DNA from 4 places in the Arthrobacter sp. MYb221 genome. Region 4 is predicted to be linked to each of the others. Evidence: riboswitches for the same ligand, from Rfam matches in the RefSeq annotation. Region 4 holds a riboswitch; each other region holds the start of a gene.
The links. A riboswitch is a leader RNA that binds a small molecule or an ion and turns the genes downstream of it on or off. The one in region 4 is predicted to bind S-adenosylmethionine.
Positions count from the first base shown of each region.

Region 1 (4,844 bases), on a different contig from region 4:
CGTGATTGATCGGGTGCACTTTGGAATGGTCGGTGTAGACGCCGGATTCCTTGTTGTTCTGCACCGCGTCCTCTTCCCACGAACCTTCGAGCAGCTTGTAGACCACTTCGAGGTACTCATCGGCGTGGTTGTAGCGCTCGTCGTGCTCCATCTGGTCTTCCTGGCCCATATTTCGGGCCGCCGACGGCAGGTAGCCGGTGACCACATTCCAGCCGACACGGCCATTGGTCAGGTGGTCCAGGGTGGCCAGGCGGCGCGCGAAGGCATAAGGGTGCTCATAGGCGGTGCCGGCGGTGACGCCGAAGCCGAGGTTCTCGGTGACCGCGGCCATCGCGGAGACGAGCATCATCGGGTCATTAACCGGCGCCTGGGCTCCGCTGCGCAGCGGAGTCTCGTTGGTGCCCTTGTAGACGTCGTAGGTGCCCAGCACGTCGGCGAGGAACAGCCCGTCGAATTTGCCCTTTTCCAGCACCTTGGCCAGGTGGGTCCAGTAGCCAAGGGTGTTGTAGGTCGACGCCTTGTCATCCGGGTGGCGCCAGAGGCCCGGCGACTGGTGCACCACGCAGTTCATATCGAAGGCGTTAAAAAGGATTTCGCGCTTGTTCTCGCTCATTGGTGTGCCCCTATCCATAGAAGAAATCTGGTAAGTCTAAAAATCTGTGTTCGAGGAGTGTTGCCTAGCTGCCGGCGAACCGGTTTGCTCCGGTTACCGTGCCGGTGACGGACAGCCGTTGGGGCTGCACGCCGTTGATCTCGTAGTCCCCCACGATGCGCGCCTTGTAGATCGCCGGATTGTGCGTCGCGATGGTTCGGGCGTTGCGCCAGTGGCGGTCCATATTGCAGCTATTGCGGGTGGAAGATGCACCCAGCGCGTCGAAGAGCTTGCTGGTCGCACCGATGACCAGCGGCTGCACGATCGTCTGGGCACGGTTTGCCGCCAGTTCGCACACGGCAAAGCGCTCCTCGGCGTTCAGGTTCGCGTCGGCCATGGCCGACTCGACCTCCAGCACCGCGCCCATGACCACGGACTCCGCGGCGAAGATTTCGGCGGAAACCTCCCCGACGAGCTGCAAGACCTGCGGTTCGCGGTGCACCGGAACTCCGGTGCCGGTGCTGAAACTGCGGGTACGCGCCTGCACGGAGGAGCGCAGGTCGTTCAGTGCCGCCCGTCCGATTCCGGCCTGTACCGCCATGAGCACGAGTTGGAAGATCGCGGCTTCCGGATCCGTGGGATCCTCCGGCATGAAGGTGTCCACCGGAACTTCGTGGAATTCGGTGCTGCCGGTACCGGTGAGCTGTTGGCCGAAACCATCCCAGTCATCGAGGATTTTCACGCCGCTGTGCTGGGTGGAAACTACCGCGATCTGGCGCCCTGGGAGCTGTGGGTGCGCCACCGCTACGGTGGTCCAGTCGGCGAAGATGGTGCCGGTGCAATAGAACTTCCGCCCATTGACCAGCCAGCGCGACCCCTCCTCGGTGACCTTGGTGTTGAGCAACCCGAGGGCGTTGCCGCCTTCCTCGGTGTAGGCGTTGCCCACGATCTGCCCGGAGCTGATTCGGGCAACCCATTTGCTACGGAGCTGCGCATCTTTCAGTCGCACCGCATTTTCCACGAAGGCAATATGCGCGCGCCATAGCTGAGCCACATGCGAGTCGGCCTCGGCTAATTCGATGAGCAACCGGAAGACATCGCTCAAGCGCGCCCCATGGCCGCCGTCGGCAACCGGCAGGCGCAGCGCACCGAAGCGCTCACGGTTCAGCAAGCCAACCTGTTCGAAAGGCAGGATCCGCTGCCGGTCGCGTTCCCTTGCACCGGCGGCGATCTGTGCGAACACCGGACGGAAAATGCCGGCAAGCCGTTCATACTGCTCGTCAGCGCCGGGGCCCGGGGTGATTTTCAGCAGCTGCCGGGTAGGAAGTTCCTGTGGAAGGTCGTCAAGCTCCACCGCGCTACCCGCAATAGACGGGTCGCTGAGCGCATTAAAGTCGCCAGCGGGATCGCCAAATGACATCGAAAGTCCTCAATTCTTTCCATCGGTCCTGGCTGTAGCACCGTCCCGCGCCAATATTTAGGTGGGTGGTTGCTGCGACGTCGACGAGCCAGATCTCTCGGTCGCTCTGGATGGTTCGTAATCATTTGTAGCCTGAGGTCTACTTCGTCCTCAACCCGGTTAGTCACATTTCGTCGTGCACGGATGGAGATTGAAATGCATCAAGGACAGCACTTGCCTAACGCGGCCGAACACAATGCCTAGCGTTTAGCGATTTTTCGGCCAAATACGCGATTAGTGAAATAAAAATCGAAACATCACGATGATGTGACGCATCTATCGAATATTTATCATGTTACGAAAGATTTGCATTGAAATCGTTCGAAGGCCTGTAATAGTCGTGTAACCATCCCGAGCGGCTAAGAGATCTGGCTCTGTGACGCCGCAGCAACCACCACCCACGGTTAATAAACCAAACGGTGACCGGTGCTACCGCCAGGAACGATGGAGATGATCATGGCTTTCATTTCGCCTTGCCCGCAACGGCTCGCTATGCGACATTGCACTTTCTTGGCGTTCCCATAAAGTACCGCGCACCCACACGCTCAGTGCGCCTTCCGCTGACTCGAAATTAATCGCCCTAAACTTTTCAAGGACCGCAATGACCACCACCGAATTGGCCAGTACAAATCAGCCCTCCAGCGCCGAGGCACGCCAGGAGTTCTGGGACGAGGCGGCGAACCTGCTTGACTGGGACACCCCATGGCACACCACCAGCCAGATCATCCCGGCAGACGCACAAGCCAAGCGCGGCCCGCAGATCTCCTGGTACCTGGGGGGCAAGCTCAACGCCGCGGTGAATTGCGCCGACCGCCATGTGGCAGCCGGCAACGGTGAAAAGGTCGCCCTCTACTTCGAGGGCGAGCCAGGTGACCGCATCGCGGTGACCTATCGGAACCTCCAGGAGCGCGTCAGCCAGGCGGCGAACGCCCTGCAGGAGCTCGGCGTGGCCAAGGGCGACCGCGTGGTCATCTACCTGCCGGTGCTTATCGAAACCATCGTCATCACCCTGGCCTGTGCACGCATCGGGGCGATCCATTCGCTGGTCTTCGGCGGCTTCTCCGCGGAGGCGTTGAAGTTCCGGGTGGAAGACACCAAGGCCAAGCTGCTGGTCACCACCGACGGCCAGTTCCGCCGCGGCACCTCGGTTCCGGTCAAGGCCAACGCAGACCTTGCGGTATCCGGGGAAAACAGCATCGAAAAGGTTCTGGTAATCCGCCGGACCGGGGATGAGATCCCGTGGACCGCCGGACGCGACGTGTGGTGGCACGAGGCGGTGGAAACCCAGTCCACCGAGCACGCGGCGCAGGCTTTTGACGCCGAGACGCCGCTGTTCATCATGTACACCTCCGGAACCACCGGTCAGCCCAAGGGCCTGGTGCACACCACCGGCGGTTACCTGACCCAGGCCGCGTACAGCCACAATCTCCTGTTCGGCAACCCCGACGAATCCCAGCGCGCGGGCGACGTGCACTGGTGCACCGCAGATCTGGCTTGGGTCACCGCGCACACCTACGAGATCTACGGCCCGCTGGCCAACGGCGTCACCCAGGTGATCTACGAGGGCGTGCCCAACGCACCGCACCCGGGCCGCCACTTTGAGATCATCGAACGCTACAAGGTCACCAGCTACTACACCGCGCCGACCCTGGTCCGTTCGCTGATGGGCTGGTTCCCCGAAGGGGTTCCCGCCGACTATGACCTGTCCTCGGTTCGGGTGGGCGGCACCGTGGGCGAGGCGGTCAACCCCGAGGCGTGGCGCTGGCTGCGCGCTCAGCTGGGGCGCGGCACCCCCGGCGGCATCCCGATGGTCGATACCTGGTGGCAGTCCGAGTCCGGCGCGACAGTCCTCTCCCCGCTGCCTACCGACGAGCACTTCAAGCCCGGCTGCGCTTCGCGGGCGCTGCCCGGCGTTTCGGTGGACATCGTGGACGCCGCCGGCGGCCGCGTGGGGCCCAACGAGCAGGGAAATATCGTGATCACCCAGACCGGCCCGTCCATGGCCCGCACGGTCTGGGGAAACCCGGAACGCTACTACACCAGCTACTGGGAGCAGTACGCCGCGCAGGGCTGGTTCCTGGCCGGGGATGGCGCGCGTTTCGATGAGGATGGGGATATCTACATCCTGGGACGCACCGATGACGTGATCAATATTTCCGGGCACCGGCTGTCCACCATCGAGATCGAATCAGCACTGGTCACCCACCCAGGCGTGGTCGAGGCGGGAGTCTGCCCGACCCCGGATCAGCAGACCGGGCATGCGGCTACCGCGTTCGTGGTGCCGCTGGATGCCTCGCTGGTTGCGGCGCAACCCGATGCGCAGACGCTCGCCCGCCAGCAGCAGTTCATCGCCGAGCTGCGCGCAACCGTCACCACGCAGATCGGACCGATCGCCAAACCACGCGATATCGTCCTGGTCCCCGATGTGCCCAAGACCCGCTCGGGCAAAATCATGCGCCGCCTGCTGACCCAGCTCTTCGAGGGCACCAAGCTCGGGGACACCACCAGCTTGCAAAATGAACCATGCATTGCCCGGCTCAACGAGATCTGCCGCGCTCGTCCCTAGCCGCCAATGAATCTGGCCGACCTTCATCCGCAATTGCGAAGGTCGGCCAGATTCGTTTAACCGCTTCTGACCACGAATTTTCAGCGGAGCGAAAAGACACGAGTAATTATCTTGACTCATTCAAAATAAATAGGGCAAGCTAGTACCATGACAACATCCGAGGGAATCGAGAAGGTGCTGCGCGAAGCATCGATGCGGGTCACCCGACCGCGCGTCGCGGTGCTCGC
Region 1 covers NZ_PCPW01000005.1:181,647-186,490, reverse strand. The annotation lists gene CQ015_RS08500 (LLM class flavin-dependent oxidoreductase) at 1-613, opposite strand, end outside; gene CQ015_RS08495 (acyl-CoA dehydrogenase) at 678-2,012, opposite strand; SAM riboswitch class I at 2,029-2,129, opposite strand; SAM riboswitch class I at 2,395-2,502, shown strand; gene acs (acetate--CoA ligase) at 2,653-4,617, shown strand; gene CQ015_RS08485 (Fur family transcriptional regulator) at 4,765-4,844, shown strand, end outside.
Region 1: another riboswitch for S-adenosylmethionine. It lies ahead of acs (acetate--CoA ligase); the one in region 4 lies ahead of CQ015_RS12035 (hypothetical protein).

Region 2 (4,844 bases), on a different contig from region 4:
TCACTGGGTGGGATGAGATTAGAGCGGCCCGGATCTCACGGCTCGAAGAGCTTCACCGACGTTGGGATGAAGAGCATGATCGGTTGATACAACTTGTACACACGCTCCGTGAACAGGCGAAAATAAGCGCTAGTATGGCGCCTAAATACAGGGCAATGCAGACTAGACTTCGGAAGTACGAAGAGGCAGGTCGGCCGCCTGAACTACCTATTCAGCAAAAAATTGTATCGCGTTTATTCGGCAGTCGAACCGGGCTGCGCACTCTCACGACCGAAAATTTGGTTCTAGAGGACCTTACCAAGGCTTTTAGCTTAGAGCTGTTCTATGGGGATCGAGTAGCTGTAATTGGAGGTAACGGGACAGGAAAGAGCCATTTTCTTAGATTGTTGGCCGGGGAACATGTTGACATATCGGGGACTTGGGGTTGGGGGTCGAGGGTCAAGCTGGGCTATTTCGCTCAGACGCATTCCCACCCGGAGTGGGAGGGACAAACGGCGATTGCTATACTTCAAGAATGCTCGTCGCCCGACTCGGGGGGACGTGAGTTTGGAACTGCTATGTCGATGCTTTCCAGATACGGTATCGGCGCCGTGGCTGAACTCCCGTTCGATAAACTATCAGGCGGCCAACAGGCAAGGTTGCAAGTGCTCCTCCTAGAAGCTGGCGGGAGCAATGTTTTGCTCCTTGACGAACCCACAGACAACCTTGATCTTGTATCGGCGGAAGCACTCCAGAAAGCCATACTGGCTTTCGATGGTGTTGTTGTCGCGGTGACACATGATCGATGGTTTGCGCGCACCTTCGACCGCTTCGTTCACTTTGCATCTAACGGAATGGTGTCTGAACCGCGGGATCCGATCTGGCACGAGTAGACGACCAGAGACAAGCAACGTTACTGGCTGGGGCCTTGTGAAAGATCGTAGAGATTCTCGTCGCTAATTCATTTCTAGACGATTGCGGCTCTCTTTCGACCAGTGATGTTTTGGTGGACAGAGACACGTAGAAAGCTCTTCGGATTCTGACTATCTAAACACCGGCTGAACGCGTTCTTGATTTTGCTGCACGCAAGCGAGAAGAGAGTTCCAGAAGGGGTGTATGATTATTTTTTCGCAACGGGCATTCGCGAACTTCATAGAAAACTAGCACCGGGAAATCTGGGCGCTGTGCAGCAGTCCGGGTCAAGTACTTCGGACTGGACTGAGTGCGCGGCAGGAATTCTGCTCAGTTCAGCGCGCGTGGAAGGTGCTCCGTAGTAGGTGTCGGCACTCAGCATGGTGAAGATAATGTTGTGCCGGTGGCGCGCCACCGCGATCACCGCTTGATTTTGTTTCTAGCCCGCCGCGTTTCTCGTCGAAATGCGCTCTGGAACCAAAGTATTCGAATTCGAGCGACGCGAATGCGGACTGGTACAAGGCTCGGTTGAGGCTATGGTTTCCCTTCCACGAGAAATGGACCCTACGAATTGATGTGTCAGATCTCTACGTCACCGGTGTTAAGCCTGGGTACGTGGCGCGGTGGGGACATCAGGCGGTCGCGAAGTGCTTGCCACTGACTTCGGTGAGGATATTAGATTCGCTATGGATCCCCACCCTGAGGATCGACGAGTGCCTCCACACGCACCCGGATCGCTTCTCTAGCGGCCCGGGTGTCGGCTACCATCAACACTAACTCGGGTAACATGCTATCGGAACCTCCTTCCCGGATGCGATCATAGATTGCACCGTTTTTAGCAGACGTATTTGGTAGCACCTGTGCGGAGATCGGATGTGGAATCTCGTCTCTTCGTAGACACGGAATCTCATGACTTTGTGGATAGAGGATCTCAATACTTAGTATTTCGATACACTCGTGCTCCAAATACGTCTGCTAACCATGCGCGGCCAAAGTAGCCATGATGTCCTTGGCCCAGCGCAAGCATGTGCCTATCCGAAGGACCGGCGCAGCGCGGCGAGTATCAGAAACTTGACCAGCAGCTGTGCGACGGACACCAAGTTGATTAATTCCTAATTTCCGCCCCGTGCAAAACTCAATGATCATAAGCAAGCAACGAGCGCTTGTGTGGGTCATTAATCTTCCAGTTATGCCAGATCCCCGCGGCCATCGCCAGCAGATTGGCCCCTCTTCGACATCAACCACTCGATGCTCCGTTCACCATGTCGTTCCAGTCCGGTCTGTCCTTTTGGTTGGGTCCCCGAAAAGTAGTCCCCTACGGAGTCAACCCAGCGCCCTCTTCCCTAAAAGGCAAAAGCATGCACCTTTGGGGATGCCACCGCACACGCTTCAACGACGAACTCGACTTCAGCAAATTCATCCAGGTGCTCGTCCTCGGAGCCGCCTACGAGAAAATCGACGACACAACTTGCTCCGCAACCACCATCCGACGCCTACGCGACGATTGGATCAGTACCGGCAGGCATCTTCCTGAACCTCGAACAACTCTGTCTCGAAGGCTACGACCGAATAACCGGACTGGTCCTAGAGAATATAGTTGTCGAGGGATGCTAGGTCAAAACACCCTGCGGAGGCGAAGCGGTCGGATGGTCACCCCAATAGGCAGGGGGAGGTGAGCCGCCAAACGCTCACTGCTAACTGGCGGCCAAGGTATCCCCAGCGGATGAGTCATAGACGGGCCAGCCGCCACGGTTCACCGCTAATTCGTCCCACCTCGAACGACTTAGCCGTTTCGGTTATCTCCTCCCATCCCAAATCACCGTGCATCTGGATGCCGTCTACGACAGCAAGAGCACTTGGGAGCTACTCACCGAGCTAGACTTCAACGCAGTGAACAGCACCAAAGGTGCACCACTGTGAGCGCGAATATGTTGGGACGTGGAGCGAACCAACTCGTTGCCCAATCGCGGCTTCAAAAGAGCAATTGGTACGGTACGAAAATCTATAATATTGACGCGATGTTCAACTTGGCAAACGGCATCATAGCTATCCGCAGACTGAAAAGTTCAGCGGGGATAGCGCGCCGGTGAGATTCAAGGCCTTCATGTCGGGGGCTTTCTATTGGCGCAGTCTCCACCTTAGGAAATTCGAGATTATATTCAATTTATGCAGCAGATAGCAAAATTTGTTAGTCAGCAGCGTCATGAACTGACTTATGACGTTTCGTGACCGGCTTCAGGGCCTGTTTTTGCCCCAAAGTGTGTATTGGGATGACTTCGTGACGCGTATATAACGTCATGGTTGGTCACACCGCACCTGCGCGCGCAGACTTAAATTGTTCGGCAAAGACACCGAATGATAACCATCCAGAGCGACCGAGAGACCTGGCTCGTTGACGTTGCAGCAACCATCCCGGCAGGGAGCGGTGCTAAGGCCAGGACCGATGGAGATTGCTAGATTTCGCAACGGTCCGCACAGGGGAGAAGTCTGCCTTCTTCCCGCCCCGCAATACCGCGGCAGGATCGGGATTTCGGCGTAATCCTCGGGAAATTACCGAGAGGAACACCAGAAAATGCGCAACACACCACTGAGCCTGAAGGCCGCAGCACTACTCGCAGTTCTAGGTCTTTCGCTGACCGCCTGTGGCGGCAACAGCGCATCCACCGCGGAGAGCTCCGAGCCGGCAGCTTCCGCGGAAGCAGGCGCCCCGGTAGAGGGAGGAACGTTCACCTTTGCCGAGGTAACCCCGATCAACAACTGGCAGACCCAGGCCGCTCGCTTCTACGAGAAGGCGAATGTGCTGAACTCGGTGCTGGACCGGTTGACCTATTTTGATACCGAATCCGGCAAGCTCGTAGGCTGGATCGCCTCCGAGTTCACCGCCAATAAGGCACAGACCGAATTCACCTTCACCATTCGTGATGGCGTCACATTCTCGGACGGCACGGCCCTGGATGCCGAAGCGGTCAAGAAAAATCTGGACGCGCTGGGCTTAGGCGTGAAATCCGCGCAGATTCAACCGAACGTCGACTTTTCAGCCTACAAGAGCTCCGAGGTCGTCGGCGAGAACCAGGTCAAGGTGACCCTGAAGCGCCCGGATGCGAACTTCCTGCGCTCCACCTCCTCGGTGACCGCCGGGCTGGTATCCCCGGGCACACTGGAACTGGACAATGCAGGGCAAACCGCAATATCGCAGATCGTCGGTTCCGGACCGTTCGTCTTCGAGTCCGAAAAGCCAGATGAAGAAGTCATCTTCACCAGCCGCGATGACTACGCCTGGGCCCCGGAAACCGCAGCAAACCAGGGTGACGCATACCTTGAACAACTGGTCGTCAAGTACCTGCCAGAAGTTGCCCACCGGGCCGGCGCGGCGCAGTCCGGCCAGGTCGATTTGGTCCGCGGACTGCAGCCCGTTGACGAAGAGGTGCTCAGTGCCGGAGGCGGGCAGATCTTCGCCGCCCAAGGCGTGGACCTGACTACCAACCATGCCGCGATTCGAATCGGTTCGGGCAAGCTGGCCGAGACCAAGGTGCGCCAGGCGTTGCAGGTGGGAATCGACCGCCAGGCGCTGAAGGACACGGTCCTCTCGGACAGCTATGTGCTCGCAGGGTCGATCCTCAACCACCAGGCACCGGGCTTCGTGGATCTGTCTGCCGAGCTCGGCTATGACCCGGAGAAGTCCAAGGCCTTGCTTGAAGAAGCGGGCTGGAGCGTTGGTGCGGACGGGATCCGTGAGAAGGACGGCAAGAAGCTTGAAATCACGGTGGCCAGCTCGAATAACTCCGTGGTCATCAAGCCGGCCTTCGAGCTGATCGAACAGCAATGGCGGGAGATCGGAGTGCAGCTGGTCAACCGTGCTGCGGACAATTCATTTTTGACCAACGCCATGGTCGATGACCAGATCGAATTCTTCGGAACCCGCCAGTTCGCCTACGGCGGCCTGGGGCCGGTCT
Region 2 covers NZ_PCPW01000005.1:196,272-201,115, forward strand. The annotation lists gene CQ015_RS08540 (ABC-F family ATP-binding cassette domain-containing protein) at 1-872, shown strand, start outside; partial or broken gene CQ015_RS19325 (IS982 family transposase) at 2,027-2,234, opposite strand; partial or broken gene CQ015_RS19330 (IS5/IS1182 family transposase) at 2,180-2,937, shown strand; SAM riboswitch class I at 3,251-3,341, shown strand; gene CQ015_RS08545 (ABC transporter substrate-binding protein) at 3,464-4,844, shown strand, end outside.
Region 2: another riboswitch for S-adenosylmethionine. It lies ahead of CQ015_RS08545 (ABC transporter substrate-binding protein); the one in region 4 lies ahead of CQ015_RS12035 (hypothetical protein).

Region 3 (4,844 bases), on a different contig from region 4:
TCACCCCTGGCGCCGGTACGTGGCGCTGGGAGACTCCTTTACCGAGGGTATCGGGGACCCCGACCCGCAGAACCCGGGGCGGCACCGCGGCTGGGCAGATCGTCTCGCCCAACAGTTGAGCACCACCGTTCCGGACTTTTCCTACGCAAACTTGGCCATCCGTGGGCGGCTGATCGGCCAGATCATTTCCGAACAAGTGACCCCGGCAATAAATCTCAAACCAGACTTGATCAGCATTTGCGCTGGAGGAAACGATGTCATTCGCCCCGGCGGCGATCCGGACAGAATCGCCGAACAGCTAGAGCGGGCGATTAGCGATCTGAGCAAGACCGGCGCAACAATACTATTGCTCACCGGACCCGATATTCGCGATACGCCTGTCCTTGGCGGCATACGCGGGAAAGTCGCCATATACAACGAAAACGTGCGGGCAATTGCGCAACGTTACGATGCCGTGGTGGGCGACCTCTGGGCCTTGAATGAGCTGCGCCGAACACGCATGTGGGACCCCGACCGGCTGCATTTCTCTCCACTGGGACATCAGCTCATCGCCGCGATGGCCTTGGATGCGTTGAACGTACCCCACGAGCTGTCCTTGAATGCTCAGCTGGACAACGCGCCACGAAGCTGGCGCGAAGCGCGAATCGAAGATCTGCAGTGGGCACGCGAGTACTTTGCGCCATGGGTTTTGCGCCGCATTCGACACCAGTCTTCCGGTGACGGGGTGACGGCCAAACGCCCGGTACCCACCCCGTTCACCCTGCCACCGCCGAATGAGTCATTGGGCGCTGGGGATAGCGCCCCCATGCAGGACTGAGCCCCACAACGCACAATGGAACGCAGTTTGATGCACCGCTTACTGGTGGATCAAACTGCGTTCCTTTTATGTTTGGATACTTAGCTAGGCGAGTTCCTAGTCGTCAAAAACCAGGGCCCGCAAGACCGGATCAAGCTGCTTGGCATCCGTCAGGAAGCCATCGTGGCCAATCGGTGAATCGATGTAATGCACCGGTTTCGGCTTCGGCAACGACGCAGCGAGCAGTTCAGACTGTGCCGGGAAGTACAGCCGATCGCTGCTGACCGCGGCAACCACCACGTTCACCTTAGCCAGACGGGCCAAGGCATCACGTAGCGAATCGTATCCGCGAGCAACGTCGTGGCTCATCAAGGCCTCGGTGATCACCAGATAGCTATTCGCATCGAACCGATGCACCAGCTTGGTCGCTTGGTGATCCAGGTAGCTTTCCACCTGGTAGCGTCCGCGTGCACCTTCCGAGGTATCCAGTGGCTGTTCCCCGGGCTGCGGCTTGCGCGCGAAACGCGTCTCCAGCTCGACTTCGGAGCGGTAGGTGATATGCGCCAGTCGGCGGGCTAGGCCCAAGCCGGCATCCGGGCGCACACCGTTGGCGTAGTAGTCGCCTTGCGCAAAATTTGGATCGAGGCGAATCGCCTCGGTCTGCACCTGCGCAAATGCGATCTGCTCCGCCGTAGCTTGCGCGCTGGAGGCCATGACAACCACGTTCTTGACCCGTTCCGGAAATTCGACTGCCCATTCGAGGGCCCGCGCTCCACCCATGGAACCACCGATGACCGTATGCCAGGTGTGCACCCCGAGCAGGTCGGCCAGGCGTGCCTCAAGGCGCACCGAGTCTTTGATCGTGACGAAGGGGAAACGTGAGCCCCAGGCTTCGCCGTGTTCGTCGAGCGAACCGGGCCCGGTGGATCCATTGCAACCACCAATGATGTTGATGGCCAGGACAAAGTAATTGTCTGTATCAACGGTCAGCCCGGGGCCGACAAAGTCTTCCCACCAGCCCGGGGTCTGCGAATCTCCCTGCGATACGTGAGCATCACCGGTCAGCGCGTGCATAACCAGCACCGCATTTGACCCGTCCGCGTTCAGCTGCCCCCATGATTCATAGGCCAGCTCGATACGCGGCAGGTATCCACCGGTTTCGAAGGTGTACTCCCCCACGGACGCGCGGCGCAAAATGCCGTCCTGTCCGTCGGCGAGGTTCTTCGAGTCGAGAGTCTCTTCGGTAGTCACTATGGATGCCATGCCTAGAGGGTTTCCTGCAATTCCTGGTTAGCAGGCTCTGCGATCGCAGCAAAACCAAGTTGCAAGTCAGCGAGTATGTCCTTGATGTTCTCCAACCCCACGCTCAGCCGAACGAGCCCCGGACGCACGCCGGCCGACAGGCGTTCCGCCTCGGTCAGCTGTGCATGGGTGGTCGAAGCGGGGTGAATCACCAGCGAGCGAACGTCGCCGATATTCGCCACATTTGAATGGAGTTCTAGGGCATCTACGAATGCCTTGCCCGCTTCGGCGCCGCCGGCAACGTCAAAGGCGATGACCGCCCCAACACCGTTTGGCGCATATTTCTGGCCACGCTCAAACCATGGCGAGGAAGGCAACCCGGCATAGGCGACCAGCTCGACTTGCTCATGGCCTTCAAGCCAGGCGGCGACTTCCTTGGCATTCTGCACGTGGCGTTCCACGCGGAGCGACAGGGTTTCCAGCCCTTGGGCAATCAAGAAGGCGTTGAAGGGTGCCACCGATGAGCCCAGGTCGCGCAGCAACTGCACGCGTGCCTTGAGGATGTAGGCGAGGTTTGCGCCGAGAATGCCGTTGACGCCCAGATCTCGGGCGAACACCAAACCGTTGTAGGACTCGTCCGGGGTGTTGAAATCAGGGAAGCGTTCCGGATCCTTGGCGAAGTCGAACTTCCCCGAATCCACGATGACGCCGGCAATGGCGGTGCCGTGCCCGCCGAGATACTTGGTGGCCGAATGGATGACGATGTCCGCGCCCCACTCGATCGGACGGATCAGGTATGGGGTGGCCAAGGTGTTGTCCACCAGCAACGGAACACCGGCTTCGTGGGCAATCTCCGAGATTCCCTCGATGTCCAGGATGTCCTGACGCGGGTTGGAGACCACCTCGCCGAAGAACGCCTTGGTATTTGGCTGCACAGCCTCGCGCCACTGCGCCAGGTTATCCGGATCGGCCACGAAGGTGACCTGGATGCCGAGCTTGCGCAACGTGTGCTTGAACAGGTTCTGCGTTCCGCCATACAGGCTTGGGCTGGCAACGAGGTGGTCGCCGGCCTGGGCCAGGTTCAGGATGGCGAAGGTGGTGGCCGCCTGCCCGGAGGCGAGCAACAGTGCGCCGACACCGCCTTCGAGGTCGGCAATGCGGTTTTCGACGGCTTCCTGGGTTGGATTTCCAATGCGAGTGTAGATCGGCTCCAGCTCCTGCAAGGCGAAGCGCGCGGCCGCGCTCTCTGCGCTGGGGAAGACGAACGAAGACGTCTGATAGATCGGCAAGGCACGCGCTCCGGTAACCGGGTCGGGCTGTTGTCCGGAGTGGATCTGACGCGTCTCAAATGACCAGTTGTTACTCATGGTTTCCTCCATATAGCTTGTTGACTATGGGGGTACACCACTAAAAAACACACCGACAGGAAGCTCCTCGTCGAGGTACTTTCCAGGGGGTAACCCGCGCTTGTCCTAGACACAGTTTGTGCCGAGGGCCAGGTCTTCACCCGGGGCACCCCACCGCGGAGGAGGGTTGCCGCCCAGTAAGCCGGGGCTTGTTACTGGGACTCATGACCTGACACAAGTCTGCCGGACAACCGAAGATCTTGGCAATATGAAGTGGCTCAAAGTGACGCAATCGGTCATATTGCACTTTTATAACGCAATTTATGCAGAGCGTTCGATCGCCAGTTTGCCAGTTAGGGTAGCCTAAGTCGAGACTTGAATCACATAGTGACATGATGGGCACATGATGAGGCTAGATCACGTTACGTACGCATGTGGCCCGGACGGGCTCATGCCAACCGCCGAAAGAATCTCCGAGGCTTTGGGCTTGGAATTCGTCAAGGGAGGCGTGCATCCGCGATTCGGAACTCGCAATGTAATTTTCCCGCTCAAGCATGACCAATACCTAGAAGTAGTTGAAGTTCTGAACCACCCCGCTAGCGACAAGGCACCGTTTGGGCAGGCGGTCCGTGCCCGTTCCGAGCTGGGCGGCGGATGGATGGGATGGTGTGTTTCAGTTGAGGATCTCTCAAGCGCAGAAGAGCGCCTGGGACGCAAATCGGTTCCGGGTAACCGCAAGTTCCCTGACGGCCGCGAACTCACCTGGCAGCAGATTGGCATCAAGGGTCTGATCGCGGACCCGCAGGTTCCATACTTGTTGCGCTGGGACGCCGGCACCGAAGACTTGCACCCTTCCCGTGCGCTGGATCCCGCTGGCCAGATCCAGAGCATTGCCATTGCCGGTTCACGCGACCGAGTCCTTGATTGGCTGGGGCAGCCAGAAAACGTGAATCTCGGTGCGGTGAGCATGGAGTATGAAGCACCCAACGGGACCCCGGGCATCTTGTCTGTAACTTTCGAAACCGATAACGGTACCGTGGTGCTGTAAGACAAGGTACGCACGAAGGTAGGTGGGGGCAATGGCGCCCCCACCTACTCTTCTTTAATGCCAGTTGTGCGCTCAAACTGGCAAGGCTCTGCTCTGCCTATAGCCGCTTGCCCAAAACCACAATGTCTTGGGTTTCGTAGCCTTGCTGCTCGTAGAATCGAATGACCTGCGAGTTCTCGGAGCGAACCATCAGCTGCACCTTGGGCACCGAACGTCGGCGCAACCAATCGGTGGCCGCGCCAACGATCTGTTGGCCCAGTCCTTGGCCCTGGCTCTCGGGACGGACCGCAACGTAGTACAGCCACCCGCGGTGACCATCAAAACCAACCATCGCGGAGGCAAGCAGCGCTCCGTCGCGGTGCCCCACAAGAATTGTGGATGACTCGTTGCGTAGCGCTTGTTCCGCATCGGC
Region 3 covers NZ_PCPW01000002.1:327,982-332,825, forward strand. The annotation lists gene CQ015_RS03960 (SGNH/GDSL hydrolase family protein) at 1-817, shown strand, start outside; gene CQ015_RS03965 (homoserine O-acetyltransferase) at 914-2,059, opposite strand; gene CQ015_RS03970 (bifunctional o-acetylhomoserine/o-acetylserine sulfhydrylase) at 2,062-3,405, opposite strand; SAM riboswitch class IV at 3,497-3,614, opposite strand; gene CQ015_RS03975 (VOC family protein) at 3,788-4,432, shown strand; gene CQ015_RS03980 (GNAT family acetyltransferase) at 4,530-4,844, opposite strand, start outside.
Region 3: another riboswitch for S-adenosylmethionine. It lies ahead of CQ015_RS03970 (bifunctional o-acetylhomoserine/o-acetylserine sulfhydrylase); the one in region 4 lies ahead of CQ015_RS12035 (hypothetical protein).

Region 4 (4,844 bases):
CGTCGGGTTTGGCGTACCCCACGCAAACGGGCGCCGATATTAATCGACGAGCCGGTGGGCTCTACGGGCAGTGTTTTCATGCTCTCCCACCATTTTGACACCGGCGCAGCCCTAGCTTGGCAGCACCCGGCCTACAATTCCGCTAAACCAATCCGGTTCAGGTTCCTACACTGCGTCAGTTTACCAATAGGCAACGAGAACTTCGCCGAACTCACGCTTCAGTCCTGAAGTCAGCAAACAAGCCCTCAATGCGCCGTCGCTGTTTATTCAATCGCCATGAAACTAGACTCGGCACATGGATACCGATAGCAATCCGTCCTCCAAGAGACTTCGGAACTATTTGAACGAGGCCCGAAACACCGTGCTCTGGAAGTGTCAGGGACTCTCCGAAGAGTTGGCCCGCCGTCCCATGACGGATACCGGAACACACATGCTTGGTGTCATCTACCATCTAGCAATCACCGAATACGGTTATTTCGGCGAGTGCCTAGGTCGTGTGCCCAACGATCGGCATGTGCTTCAACTACTGCAAAGCGATGATCCGCAGATCGACTTCCTGCCTCCCGCCAGCTTCTCCGTAGAAGATGTTCTCGCGTTGTATCGAAAGTCCATCGCATTCGCCGAGCAGACGCTCGATGAATTGAACTTAGAGTCCCCGGCTGAGGTCCCCTGGTGGTCAGTGCATCGGCATACCACCGTGGAGCATCTCATTGTTCATATGATCGCGGAAACCTCCCGGCATGCTGGGCATCTTGATATCGTCCGAGAGCTTCTCGACGGACAGGTAGGACTGCGTGAACAGGCGAGAAATATCCCCGGCTTTAGCGCTGAGCAATGGAAGCAACAGCGCTCCACCCTGCAGCGAATCGCCGAGCAGTCCTAACACCGGTCTTGGTTAAAGCTCGCTCAAACCCCTAGCCGGGCACCGCCTCAAAGTGCTCGCATAAGCTCGCACCAGCTCGGATGGCCTCATCCGAGCCCAGCGGCTAGAGCACCAGCTTTGAAATCCTCACCACGCAAATGATTCGGATCCCCTTCCCTTCCCCGCACGCCTGAAGATCTCGAAGGCCAAGGCCTCGCCTGCGACGATGGAACTCTGGTTGATCGCTGTAAGGAGCTGGCAGGCTTGGGACTTGGCCGTGACTTTCACCCTCGCAGCATGCGCTCCGGTAGACTCCGGGATCTCAGGCAATGCAACCGTGCCGGGGAAAACTCGTTGTCCTTCTCAGGATTGCAGAATGAGAATTACCTGCGCGGCGTACAGCTCACAGACGCGAACGGCATCGTGCGCTTCACCAGCATCTTCCCCGCGTATTACGCCGGACGCTGGCCGCATATCCACCTCGAAGATTGCCCGGCCCCAGAACTCGTTCACCGATTCGGCCAACGCTATCGCCAACTCAAAGGCAGCGCTGCCCCAAGAGGCCCGTAATGCGGTGCATGCAGCGACCGGTCGCGAGCGGTCGGCAACTAATCTGAAGGGCGTCACCTGCGGCGAAATCACCTCCGGTTACGCCGTAAAGCTCGAAGTCGAGGTCGACCCCTGGGCCAAACCCCGCGGCGGGGCATGCCTGGCGGTGGCCCCGGCAACGACGGCGGGTCGGCAGGAGAATCACCGGTAATGCCGGATGGGCAGGGCCCCGGCCAGCAATCTGCACCGTCGGCGAGCGCAGAATCCTAATCGGCACGGGGCCGTGCACCATGAGACCCGCGAGAGCTGCGTATGACGTTTCACTACGCGGCCGGATGGCGCACCGGTGTAACATCGTGGTGTTGCTTCACGAGATGCGGCGCCAAGCTCCGACTGGCCGCACACCAACCCCAGGTTCATGGGTGGTTCGGATGAAGAAGCGGTCCGTACGCCAATCGGCTACGGGCAAGAGCTCTTTTAAGGGTCCACGATAGTTATGGCTTTAAACGTCCTTCCCATTATCGACCTGCAAACCGGCCAGGTGCAGTTTCCGCTTCGCGGGGTCTGGGTCAGCTATTACGTCACGGACCCGCACCTGCTCACCCGTTTGCTAGCCAGAACCGTGGGTCCGCCGAGCTTCGATAGTCAGCGCGAGGAACTTTCGGTATTCGTGGCAGTTCGGGGGCAAAACGCTGGCACCGCCCACGTATTTAGTCTTGCCAAATTCCCAGTGCTTGAATCGCTCACTAAACTAGGGGGTTGAACCTAATCCGGATCATCTGCCCGTGAACATGATCCAATCTGCCGCAGGAGACGCATCCCCGTGATGGCCCAAACCTCAACTCCCGAACCAACCAAGGCGCAGATCCGCCGCTGGCGCCAGTACATGGCCGATGAGGTCGCCGAAGGCGCGATCTACCGTGAACTTGCCGAAAAGCGCACCGGACAAGAACGCCAAATTCTCCGTGGGCTAGCCGAAGCGGAAGAACGCCACGAAAATTACTGGCGAACCAAGCTCGGCGAACATGTACGCCCGGTCCGCCCGTCCATGCGGCGCACAATGTTGCGTTTCATGGCCCGTCATTTCGGTTCGGTGTTTGTCTTGGCGCTGGCCCAACGCGCCGAAGGCAACTCTCCCTACGCCACCGATCAGGACGCCGCTCCGCAAATGGCGGCGGACGAGCAGGTGCATGAGGAAGTCATTCGTGCTTTGGCTACGGCCGGTCGGTCCCGGTTGTCCGGCAACTTCCGAGCCGCAGTATTCGGGGCGAATGACGGTCTGGTCTCAAATCTAGCCCTGGTCATGGGCATCGGGGCCACCGGTGTGGCCTCGTCCCTCGTGCTCTTCTCCGGAATTGCCGGCCTGCTGGCTGGCGCGCTGTCCATGGCTGCCGGGGAATTCGTGTCAGTCCGTTCCCAACGTGAGCTTCTCACCGCGTCGCGCCCTACCCAGGTCACGCTTTCTGCCGCCCGCGACCTCGATCTAGATGCCAACGAATTGGTCTTGATCTACAAGGCACGTGGCATGAACAATGAGGATGCCGAACACCGCGCGGCAGAACGCATGGGGCTGTTTACCTGCGATTGCAACCCCTCCTTCTCGCTCCATCCAGAAGTTCGCAGCGCGGAGCTGGAACGCGAACATGAGGAGCTAGGTTCGGCACCGGGAGCCGCCATTTCTTCGTTCATGTTCTTCGCTTCCGGCGCAGTTATTCCGATCCTGCCTTACATCTTCGGGCTCACCGGGCTAGCTGCGGTGAGCGTGGCAGTCGCTTTAGTCAGCATCGCGTTGCTGCTCACCGGCGGCGTCGTTGGCCTGCTATCCGGCGCGTCCCCGCTCAAACGCGGCATCCGTCAGCTGGCCATTGGCTTGGGTGCGGCCGCTGTAACCTACTGCTTGGGTTTGCTCTTCGGCACCACCGTGGCTTAGCTCCAAGAAGCAGACTACTGGCCGTTGCCCCAACATGATGCGTCGTGGGGCAACGGCCGGTCTCGTTATTAGAACCGCGTGCGGCGCCGCAATGGAGTCATTGTTTCAATGAATTCGACAGCTTCTTGCACCGAGTCCACCAAAGCTATCCTGCTTTCCATGGCCCTCCCGGCGGCAAGCGCCTGCAGCAAGGGCCAGACTGGAAGCTTCCGGGTCCAATGCTCGCGGCCCACCAACACAATGGGAGCTACGCGAGCGCCAGTCGCGTAGTAGTTTTCGCAGGCGTCTTGGAATATTTCCTGGACTGTCCCGGCTGCACCGGGAAGCACAATGATTCCGCCATTTGCCTGTTCGAGCAGGATGGCTTCGCGAATCGAGTTCGTGAAAAACTTTGCTATATGCGTGGCGAACAGGTTCGGTGGCTCATGGCCATAAAACCAGGTGGGTACGCCCATTGAACTTTTCGTGCTGGGGAATTCTTCACGCACTCGCAATGCCGCACGCGCCCAGGCAGTCCGATGACGGATCGCGTCCGGAGCTTGTGCGAGGATATCCACGGCTCTACCGATAGCCGTTTCGTCATAGTCTGCAAGCCACGCGCCGGCGTTAGCCGCTTCCATGGCCCCTGGTCCCCCACCGGTAACAATCGAATAGCCTCGACCGGTCAGCATTGCACCGAGCCGTACTGCATCGGCGAATTCTTTCGTGCCACGTGCTACCGCGTGCCCACCCATGATCCCGATCATGGGTGTCTCGGCAAATACCCCGTCGTAAACAGCATTCAACATGGCCTGGCCAATATGGTGATCATGCAAAGTCGTTGCCATCGTGCTGTCATCGGTAGAAAATTCCGCCGGTGAATTTGCTTGCGAATAGGTATAGATCTGCGCGTCGAGCACCTGCGAGTAGGGCGCTTCCTTGATCCCCGCGTAGAGCTCTAGCGGGGAATAGAGCTCACGTTCGGAAATATTGAAGGGCAGTTGCGCTCCGGTACTCATGCATAGCCCGCCGGTTGCTTCCACGAGCGAACGTCCGGCCTTGGAGTAGACGCAATCAATAAAAAGGCAGTCGGCAAGGTCCAAAGCGCCTAAGACCGCGTCCCGAGCTTGAAGATCAACCCGGTGTACGCGCCAGTTTCGGGCAAGCGATGCTTGGGTTTCCATGGCTTCGGCGGCGAGCCTGTCGAACTCAATCACTGTGGTGATATTGACCGCTCGGGCGGGGAGGTGGGGCCACACATGAGACATGCACCTACGCTACCTTGAACACAAGTGATTATTCACAGTTAGCGTCCTCAACTTTCACCTACGCCCCGAACGTGAAACGATGAGAGGATGACTGATTCTGTGCCACCACTCATTGACGCAAGGCACCTACTGGCGTACCTGGGTGACGTTCCATTCTTCTTCGGGCAACAACTTGCCAAGAACGACGAATCAGTGACTGAGGTCGCCTTTGACGAAACCTCGAGTGTCATCTCGGGTACCGTCCTCGAAGATGGTC
Region 4 covers NZ_PCPW01000009.1:40,763-45,606, reverse strand. The annotation lists gene CQ015_RS12055 (helix-turn-helix domain-containing protein) at 1-80, opposite strand, end outside; gene CQ015_RS12050 (DinB family protein) at 296-883, shown strand; gene CQ015_RS19010 (hypothetical protein) at 1,239-1,622, shown strand; SAM riboswitch class IV at 1,777-1,889, shown strand; gene CQ015_RS12035 (hypothetical protein) at 1,908-2,174, shown strand; gene CQ015_RS12030 (VIT1/CCC1 family protein) at 2,238-3,341, shown strand; gene CQ015_RS12025 (LOG family protein) at 3,410-4,537, opposite strand; gene CQ015_RS12020 (DEAD/DEAH box helicase) at 4,676-4,844, shown strand, end outside.